DNA from 2 places in the Streptomyces capitiformicae genome. Region 2 is predicted to be linked to the other one. Evidence: riboswitches for the same ligand, from Rfam matches in the RefSeq annotation. Region 2 holds a riboswitch; the other holds the start of a gene.

Region 1 (5,118 bases), 8.5 Mb from region 2:
GGGGTGGGGCCGGCGACCGGGGACCATCTGCGGCGGGCCGGGATCACGACCGTCGAGGAGATCGTGGAGGCGGGAGAGGACGAGGTCGTACGACTGCTGGGGAAGGCCCATGGGCATGGGCTGTACGCGATGGCGCTGGCGCGCGATGACCGGGCGGTGGTGGCCGAGCGGGACACGAAGTCCGTGTCGGTGGAGGACACGTACGACGTGGACATCCATGACCGGGTTCGGGTGCGGCTGGAGGTGCAGCGGCTTGCCGATCGGTGTGTGCGGCGGCTGAGGGGGGCCGGGCTCTCGGGGCGGACCATCGTGCTGAAGGTGCGGCGGTATGACTTTTCGACGCTGACCCGGTCGGAGACGTTGCGGGGGCCGACGGACGACCCTGCCGTGGTGCGGGAGGCCGCGGGGCGGCTGCTGGAGGCCGTGGACACGACTGGGGGCGTGCGGTTGCTCGGGGTGGGGGTCAGCGGGCTCGCCGACTACACGCAGGAGGATCTGTTCGCGCAGGCGGCGGGGGAGCCGGAGCCCCTTGAGGAGGAGGCGGTGGAGGAGGCCGTGGCTGAGGAGAGTGTGTCTGTTGAGCGGCAGTGGCGGGCGGGGCGCGACGTGCGGCATGCCGAGTACGGGCATGGGTGGGTACAGGGGAGTGGGCTCGGGCGGGTCACTGTGCGGTTCGAGACGCCCGGGTCGGAGCCGGGGCGGGTGCGGACGTTTCGAACCGAGGACCCTGATCTGGAGCCGGCGGATCCGTTGCCGCTGATATCGGGCGGGCCGGTGGAGTCGTCGTCGGAGCCCGGGCGAGTGGTGGAGAGCGAGTCGAGGTTGGGGTCCGGGGCGGAGGGCTGAGGACCGTTGTAGACCGCCGGCCGACGATGTCGCGGTTGAGCGCCGTTGCGGCGGGATGGGAAGACGAGGGAGGTAAGGCCTGGCCTCGGTGGGTGCGGTGGGGGAGGTGGCAGCTCTGGTGGGCGGGGAATCAAGCCGCCGGTGGGGTGGTGGGCGGATGCAATAGCCATGACCGGCCCCGGAGGCAAAGCCTGGTGGGCGAAGGAGGCGCAGCAGCCCCTGACTGGGACGGGAGATAAAGGCCGGTGTGTGGGCGAGGTGGCTGCCCTGGTGGGGGCGGGAGGAAAAGCCCGGTAGGCGGGAGAGGGGCAGCCCTGTCGGCGCGGTGGGTAACGCTCGGAAGGTGGGAGAAGTTGCTGTCCTGGCGGGCTGGCGGGCTGGCGGGCTGGCGGGCTGGCGGGCTGGCGGGCTGGCGGGCTGGCGGGCTGGCGGGCTGGCGGGCTGGCGGGCGGGCGGGCTGGCGGGGTGGGGGGGTGGGGGGGGGGGGGGGGGGGGGGGTGGGGGGGCGGGGGGGGGGGGGGGGGGGGGGGGGGGGGGGGGATGCCCCTTGTGGGACTGGTGATTTAGGTGTTGGGGGTTGGTCAGGGGTCCTCCTGGGTTGTTGTGTTCGTGGAGTTGTGGTTGAGCGGGGGTGGAGGGGCTATGTCCAGGCCGTAGTGGTGGTAGAGCTGGAGTTCTTGTTCGGGGGAGAGGTGGCGGCCTACGCCGAAGTCGGGGGCGTCTTTGATGAGGGAGCGGTCGAAGGGGACTCGGAGGGTGCCCTCGATGAGTTCGCTGGGCTCGAGGGGGACGAACGCGTCGCGGCCGAAGAGGCCCATGCGTATCGCGGCCCACTCGGGGATGCCGGTCGCGTCGTCGAGGTAGACCTCGTCGACGGTGCCGAGCTTGGTGCCTTTGCGGTCGAACGCCTTGCGGCCGATCAGGTTGCGCGGATCGATGTCGGTCTGCACGTGCCCTCCAAGTGGTCGCAAAGGGGTTGCAAATCGTCTCTCACCACTACGAAAAGGCACATTGGGAAAGGCGGCCACTCGAGGCACGTTCATGGACCGCGCTGATACGCTGGCAGCGGCTGTTGACCCCGTGCGGGAGAGTCCTCCGGACATCATCGGAGGCGCCGAAGGAGCAAATCCTCCCCGGAATCTCTCAGGCCCACGTACCGCACGGACGAGGTCACTCTGGAAAGCAGAGCGGGTGTCGACGGCTTCCGCTCTCACCGACGGTGAAAGCCGGTTCGCGCCTGGACCGGTGAAGCTCTCAGGTTGAGATGACAGAGGGGGAGGCCGTCCGGGCACCCGTGCCGTGGTGCCCCTCGAAGGTCGCGTCAGACCAGGAGGCCTCCGCAATGACCGCCCATCGCATGCCGCTCTCGGAGCTTGAACAGGGAATCCCCTTCGAACGGCGCCACATCGGACCGGACGTCGAGGCCCGGGCCAAGATGCTCGCGCAGGTCGGGTACGGCTCGCTCGACGAGTTGACGGCCGCCGCCGTCCCGGATGTGATCAAGAACGCTGAGGCCCTGGAGTTGCCGGGCGCGCGTACCGAGGCAGAGGTTCTCGCAGAGTTGCGTTCGCTCGCGGACCGTAACCAGGTGCTCGGCTCGATGATCGGGCTCGGGTACTACGGGACGTTCACGCCACCCGTCATTCTGCGGAACGTGATGGAGAATCCGGCCTGGTACACCGCCTACACGCCATATCAGCCGGAGATCTCGCAGGGGCGGCTCGAGGCACTGCTCAACTTCCAGACCATGGTCGCCGATCTGACCGGTCTGCCCACCTCCGGGGCCTCACTGCTCGACGAGGGCACCGCCGCCGCCGAGGCCATGGCGCTGTCCCGGCGCATGGGGAAGAACAAGAAGGGCCTGTTCCTGGTCGACGCGGACGCGCTGCCGCAGACCATCGCCGTGATCGAGACCCGCGCCGAGCCGACCGGGGTCGAGGTCGTCGTCGCCGACCTGAGCGAGGGCATTCCGGCCGACGTGGCCTCGCGTGAGATCAACGGCGTGCTGCTCCAGTACCCGGGCGCCTCCGGTGTCGTACGCGATCTCAAGCCGGTCATCGAGCAGGCTCATGAGCTCGGAGCGCTCGTCACCGTCGCGGCCGATCTCCTCGCCCTCACATTGCTGGCGTCGCCCGGTGAGCTGGGTGCTGACATCGCCGTCGGTACGACGCAGCGGTTCGGTGTGCCGATGGGCTTCGGTGGGCCGCACGCGGGCTACATGGCCGTACGGGAGAAGTTCGCGCGCAGCCTGCCCGGGCGGCTCGTCGGCGTCTCCGTGGACGCGGACGGGCACAAGGCGTACCGGCTCGCCCTGCAGACGCGGGAGCAGCACATCCGCCGGGAGAAGGCGACCAGCAACATCTGTACGGCTCAGGTGCTGCTCGCGGTGATGGCCGGGATGTATGCCGTCTACCACGGGCCCGAGGGGCTGCGGACCATCGCGCGGCGTACCCACCGGTACGCCACCGTCCTGGCCGCCGGTCTCACGGCCGGCGGAGTCGAAGTCGTGCACGGCGCCTACTTCGACACCCTCACCGTGCGGGTGCCGGGGCGGGCCGCCGAGGTCGTCGCGGCAGCGCGGGAGCACGGGGTGAACCTGCACCTCGTGGACGTCGACCAGGTGTCGATCTCCTGTGACGAGACCACCACGCGGGCGCAGCTGGGCGCCGTATGGACCGCGTTCGGGCTGGAGGGGGACGTCGAGGCCCTCGACGCCGCCGTCGAGGACGCGCTGCCGGAGGCGCTGCTGCGCTCCGACGAGTACCTCGTGCACCCGGTGTTCCACTCGCACCGGTCCGAGACCGCGATGCTGCGCTACCTGCGGCGCCTCGCCGACCGGGACTACGCGCTGGACCGGGGCATGATCCCGCTGGGCTCCTGCACGATGAAGCTCAACGCGACCACCGAGATGGAGCCGGTGACCTGGCCCGAGTTCGGGCAGCTGCACCCGTTCGCGCCCGCCGAGCAGGCACAGGGCTACCTCACCCTCATCCGCGAGCTGGAGGAGCGGCTGGCGGAGGCCACCGGCTACGACAAGGTGTCGCTGCAGCCGAATGCCGGCTCGCAGGGTGAGCTGGCCGGGCTGCTGGCCGTACGTGGGTACCACCGTGCCAACGGTGACGAGCAGCGGACGGTGTGTCTCATCCCGTCCTCGGCGCACGGGACGAACGCCGCGAGCGCCGTCATGGCCGGGATGAAGGTCGTCGTCGTGAAGACCGCCGAGGACGGTGAGATCGACGTCGCGGATCTGCGGGCCAAGATCGAGCAGTACAGCGACGAGCTGGCCGTGCTGATGATCACGTACCCGTCGACGCACGGTGTGTTCGAGGAGCACGTCGCGGACATCTGCGCGCAGGTGCACGACGCGGGCGGGCAGGTGTACGTCGACGGTGCCAACCTCAACGCGCTGGTGGGCCTCGCCAAGCCGGGGCGCTTCGGCGGTGACGTCTCGCATCTGAACCTGCACAAGACGTTCTGCATTCCGCACGGCGGCGGCGGTCCGGGCGTCGGTCCCGTGGCGGTGCGCGAGCACCTGGCGCCGTATCTGCCGAACCACCCGCTGCAGCCCGCGGCCGGCCCGGAGACGGGTGTGGGGCCGATCTCGGCGGCGCCCTGGGGTTCCGCGGGCATCCTGCCCATATCGTGGGCGTATGTGCGGCTCATGGGCGGTGAGGGGCTCAAGCGGGCCACGCAGGTGGCGGTGCTCAGCGCCAACTACATCGCCAAGCGACTGGAGCCGCACTACCCGGTGCTGTACACCGGCCCGGGCGGGCTCGTCGCGCACGAGTGCATCGTCGACCTGCGGCCGCTGGCGAAGGCGACGGGTGTGAGCGTCGACGACATCGCCAAGCGGCTGATCGACTACGGCTTCCACGCGCCGACGATGTCGTTCCCGGTGGCCGGGACGCTGATGATCGAGCCGACGGAGTCGGAGGACCTGACCGAGCTGGATCGGTTCTGCGATGCGATGATCGCGATTCGCGCGGAGATCGAGAAGGTCGGCTCGGGCGAGTGGCCCGCGGACGACAACCCGCTGCGGAACGCCCCGCACACGGCGGCGGCGCTCGGCGGGGAGTGGGAGCACGCGTACAGCCGTGAGGACGCCGTCTTCCCGGCCGGGGTCACGCCCGCCGACAAGTACTGGCCGCCGGTGCGCCGGATCGACCAGGCCTTCGGCGACCGGAACCTGGTCTGCTCCTGCCCGCCGCTGGACGCCTACGAAGAGTAGTCACCCGCGGGTACGCGTCGGGGCCGGGTCGGAGAGTGTTTCTC
Region 2 (5,118 bases):
CGGTAGCGAATCTGCCGCTGAAGCCGGTAGCGAAGCGGATCGCTTCACGCACATGACGGAGCCCCTGGGGGTGTCACCACACCCCCAGGGGCTCCGCCCGTTGCTCAGTAACCGCCCGGGTAGCCGTACCCACCCGCTGCCGGGGCCTGGGCCGGGGCGCCGTGGGCCTCGCGGTCGTAGAAGGGGCGGGCGGCGGCGCGCAGCCACATCGCGACCGGGTCGTACTCGTCGGACATGGCGACGGTGGAGACGGGCAGGCCGTCCGGGACCGCGCCGATGGACTGCTGCATCATCGCCCGTACCGAGTCCACGGCGGGCGGCGAGGTGTCGTACACGTCGAGCCCGATGGCGAGGTACGGGGCGCCGAGCGCGGGTTGCACCCAGGCGCGGCGCAGGGAGCGTACGGCGGGGGTGCGGTGGGCGTTCTGCGTCAGCAGGGCGTAGAACTGCGGGATCTCGATGGCCGGTTCGGACAGCCGGAGCGGGCCGGCGGGCTGCCGCTCCAGGCCCGTGGCCATACGACGCAGATCCAGCCAAGGGATGCCCACGCCGCCGCCCGGCGCGTGCGGGTTCAGCCAGAGGCCGTAGTGGTCCGGGTAGAGGGTGCGGGCCACGTCGAGGCCGTCGACGACCTCATAACTGCGGTTCCAGCCACTGGCGGATAGCTCCTGGGCGGAGGTCACGCACGGGGCGTAGTTGAACCCGTCCACCTCCATGTTCCCGTACTGCGCGTCCGGGGAGCCGGCCTGGCCGTGCCACAGGAGCATCCAGATCTGGCCGGTGGAGGGGGCGGCCAGGGCACGCAGCAACGCCTCGTAGGCGTCGTATCGCCCGGGCGTCACCTGGCGCAGCATGTGCTCGACCTGCCCGGTCGCCGTGCCGCTCGCGCTCACGTTGGCCGCCCTTCGGTTTGAGCCCTGGTTGGGGTTGGACCCTGGTTGTGGGTCCAGCTTAGGTGGTGTGCGGTTTGAGCCGGTCAGGGCTCGGGGCTTGTTGTGCGTTGCGGGCCGCGCGTGCGTGGGGGTTGATCGCGCCCACGCGGCGGAGCCGCATATCGACACAGCCCCGCGCCCCTTGAAGACCTGTCAGTAGCCCTGTTGGTAGAAGGGCCGTGCCTTCTCCCGGAGCCAGTCGCATACCGGGTCCTGGGCCACATCCAGGAAGACCATGTTTACCGGCCAGGGGACGGGGGCCTTGGCCAGGGCGCGGCCCAAGGCGTCCAGGGGGACGGTGCGGTCGGTCTCCCAGGAGGCCAGTTCGATGCCGATGAACATCACGGGGGCGGCCGTCTCGATGGCGGCGAGGCAGCGGCGGGCGGTGAGGACGACACCGGTCGCGGCGAACTCGGCGGAGGCGGCCGCGAGGAAGTCCAGCGGGTCGTCCTGCCAGTCGGGCTCGAACAGGCGGACCCGGGCCCCGCTCGCCGCCCCGTCCAGCGAGGTCCGCCCGGCCCGGCACAGTTCGGCCACGGCGGGCGGCGGCAGCGGGATGCCCACGACACCGTCCGGGTTGAGGGCGATCCCGGCCTGCGGGGGCAGGCCGCGGGCGAACTCGACGGCCGGCGCGATCGTGTACGACATGTGGTTGCCGACGACCTGGCGGAACTGCTCCTCGGAGCTGAAGACCGGCACGTACACCTGCCCGTCGAGCTCCATCGTCGGCAGGTCGAGCTGGCCGCTGTGCGGGCCGCCGCCCTCGGGCAGCGGCACCCAGACGAAGCTGCGGGCCAGCACCTCCACGATCCGGGCACCCGCCGAGGGCACCCCGAGAGCCGCGGAGAGCACCTCCTCCAGCTCATTGCCGGGCCACCCGCCATGCCCATGAGGGTGCGCCTGTGCCGGAAAGTCCGCCGCGAAGTCCATCTGCTGCCTACCGCTTTACTCCGTGATGCTGTTGTCCCCGAACTTTAATGCGCCGAGCAAGGGCAGCGCCCCCGAAGGGGCGGAGGGCTGTGTCGATGTGCGGCTCCGCCGCGTGGGCGCGATCAACCACGACGCACCCGCAGCCCGCAGCCCGCAGCCCGCTATGTGCAGCAAGTCCCAAGCTCTCAACGACTCAACCCACGAAGTCGATCCTCTTCAAGACATCCGCCGCGTCCCGATCGATCAGCACCGCAGCCCCGCACCCCTCCGGCAACCGTCCCTCCTCCACCGCCCGCAGCAGCCGAGTCATCGCCGCCCGATGCCGCGCGAAGGCATACCGCGACACTCCGCGGCCGCGGCTGCGCTGGCCGTCGCGAGCCTCACCGGGAGTGACGTCGAGCAACAGCAGATGCAGGGTGCCGCCCCGTTTCCCGGCCTCGCGCGCGAGCCACGCCCGTACCCACGCCTGCGTCCCGCAGTCGTGCACGACGACACCCTCGCCGGACCGCAGCGCGCGCCGCAGTCCGGTGTAGTGGGCGAGGCGCACGAACGGCCGGTAGACCGCGTACGGCAGGAAACGCGCGAGGCGGGCGTCGAAGCGGTCGCGGGTGTCCTGGGAGTCGATCCGGATGCCCGGCACCGCGCGCCGCATCAGGGTCGACTTTCCGCTGCCGGGGAGCCCGGTGACCACCACGAGGTCGTCCGGTCCGAAGGACAGCTCGTGCGGACTTCGCCCGGCCCGCTCCCTGAGGTCGCGGACGACCGCCCTCGGGAACGGGCCGCACGCATCACCGGCCGGGGCAGCGGGCTGCTTGGGCAGCGCGCCGCCCCAGGTCGTCGCGTACGCCGTGGTCCTGTTCACCGTTGCCGTCCTCCCCAGGGGTTGGAAGACCCATCCCCACAGACTGTAAAGAGAAGGTAATGCCCGATCTCTCCTGGTTCAGTCCTCGTATGGCCACAAGAGTGCTACGGATGCAATGATGTGCGCGCCAACTGCATACCGGCCGCTTGAATCCGCGCGGGAGAGCTCCCAGCAGTCGTTCGCTGGGGCGCCGAAGGAGCAAGTCCCTCCCTTGAATCTCTCAGGCCCAGATACCGCGCGGGCGAGGCACATCTGAAAAGCGAGTCGCTACCACAGTGGCTCCACCCACGGTGCAAGTCACGACCACCGGTACATACGGTCACCGGTACGTACGGTCGTGGTGAACCTCTCAGGTTCCGATGACAGATGGGGAGGAAAGACCTCGCCTGTCATGCCATGGGAGCAGAACCGATGAGCAGCAACGCCCCCGCTGAACCGCGTCGTACCGCGCTCGATGCCCTGCATCGCTCGCTCGGCGCGACGATGACCGACTTCGCGGGCTGGGACATGCCCCTGCGATACGGCTCCGAGCGCGACGAGCACAACGCCGTACGGACGAAGGCCGGGCTCTTCGACCTGTCGCACATGGGCGAGATCACGGTGACCGGGCCGGAGGCGGCGCAGCTGCTGAACTTCGCCCTGGTCGGCGACATCGCCTCCGTCGGCGTCGGCCGCGCCCGCTACACCATGATCTGCCGCGAGGACGGCGGCATCCTGGACGACCTGATCGTCTACCGGCTCGCCGAGACGGAGGCCGGGTCTTCCCACTACATGGTCGTCGCCAACGCCTCCAACGCCCAGGTCGTGCTGGACGCGCTCACCGAGCGTTCCGCGGGCTACGACGCCGAGGTGCGGGACGACCGGGACGCGTACGCGCTGATCGCCGTCCAGGGCCCCGAGTCGCCCGGGATCCTCGCTTCCCTCACCGACGCCGACCTCGACGGCCTGAAGTACTACGCGGGTCTGCCCGGCACGGTCGCCGGTGTCCCGGCGCTGATCGCGCGCACCGGGTACACCGGCGAGGACGGCTTCGAGCTGTTCGTGCGGCCGGAGCACGCCGTGGAGCTGTGGCAGGCGCTGACCAAGGCGGGCGAGGGCGTCGGTCTGGTGCCGTGCGGGCTGTCCTGCCGGGACACGCTGCGTCTGGAGGCGGGCATGCCGCTGTACGGGCATGAGCTGTCCACCGAGTTGACGCCGTTCGACGCCGGGCTCGGGCGGGTCGTGAAGTTCGCGAAGGAGGGCGACTTCGTCGGGCGTGCCGCACTGGAGGCCGCCGCCGAGCGGGCCGCGAGCAATCCTCCGCGCGTCCTGGTGGGACTGGTCGCCGAGGGCCGCCGGGTCCCGCGCGCCGGGTACCCGGTCGTCGCCGACGGCCAGGTGATCGGCGAGGTCACCTCGGGCGCCCCCTCTCCGACCCTGGGCAAGCCGATCGCCATGGCGTACGTCGACGCCGCGCACTCCGCGCCCGGTACGGCCGGGGTCGGGGTGGACATCCGAGGCAGCCACGAGCCGTACGAGGTCGTGGCGCTGCCGTTCTACAAGCGCCAGAAGTAAACACTGTGCGCGGCGGCCCCTGCAGCCGCGGTGACGCCCGCGCACATTTCCGCTGTTCACGCTCGCTTTCCGCAGTACCCCCTTCATCACCACTCCCGCGCGTACAGGAGAATTCAGGCCATGAGCAACCCCCAGCAGCTGCGCTACAGCAAGGAGCACGAGTGGCTGTCAGGCGCCGAGGACGGCGTCTCGACGGTCGGCATCACGGAGTTCGCGGCGAACGCGCTCGGCGATGTCGTCTACGCCCAGCTCCCCGAGGTGGGCTCCACGGTGGCCGCGGGCGAGACCTGCGGTGAGCTGGAGTCGACGAAGTCGGTCAGCGATCTCTACTCGCCGGTCAGCGGTGAGGTCACCGAGATCAACGAGGACGTGGTCAACGATCCGTCGCTGGTGAACACCGCCCCGTTCGAGGGCGGCTGGCTGTTCAAGGTACGCGTCGCGGAGGAGCCGGCCGACCTGCTCTCCGCGGACGAGTACGCCGCCCACACCGCCGGCTGAGAAGACGAGGTCGTACGCATGTCGCTTCTGAACACGCCCCTCCATGAGCTCGACCCGGAGGTCGCCGCCGCGGTCGACGCCGAGCTGCACCGCCAGCAGTCCACCCTCGAGATGATCGCCTCGGAGAACTTCGCTCCGCTCGCGGTCATGGAGGCGCAGGGCTCGGTGCTGACCAACAAGTACGCCGAGGGCTACCCCGGCCGCCGCTACTACGGCGGCTGCGAGCACGTCGACGTCGCCGAGCAGATCGCCATCGACCGGCTCAAGGACCTCTTCGGCGCCGAGTACGCCAACGTCCAGCCCCACTCCGGTGCCTCCGCCAACCAGGCCGCCCTCTTCGCC

Evidence for each region. Region 2 has a riboswitch for glycine ahead of gcvT (glycine cleavage system aminomethyltransferase GcvT). Riboswitches for the same ligand answer to the same signal wherever they lie in the genome.
Region 1: linked by a shared signal. The riboswitch ahead of gcvP (aminomethyl-transferring glycine dehydrogenase) and the one ahead of gcvT (glycine cleavage system aminomethyltransferase GcvT) in region 2 are both predicted to bind glycine.

Annotation. Positions count from the first base shown of each region.
Region 1 is NZ_CP022161.1:9,452,049-9,457,166, forward strand. It holds gene CES90_RS42420 (DNA polymerase IV) at 1-846, shown strand, start outside; gene CES90_RS42425 (PRC-barrel domain-containing protein) at 1,428-1,796, opposite strand; glycine riboswitch at 1,920-2,015, shown strand; gene gcvP (aminomethyl-transferring glycine dehydrogenase) at 2,189-5,074, shown strand.
Region 2 is NZ_CP022161.1:973,500-978,617, reverse strand. It holds gene CES90_RS04455 (enhanced serine sensitivity protein SseB C-terminal domain-containing protein) at 105-893, opposite strand; gene CES90_RS04450 (enhanced serine sensitivity protein SseB) at 1,086-1,862, opposite strand; gene CES90_RS04445 (AAA family ATPase) at 2,056-2,724, opposite strand; glycine riboswitch at 2,872-2,970, shown strand; gene gcvT (glycine cleavage system aminomethyltransferase GcvT) at 3,136-4,278, shown strand; gene gcvH (glycine cleavage system protein GcvH) at 4,399-4,776, shown strand; gene glyA (serine hydroxymethyltransferase) at 4,795-5,118, shown strand, end outside.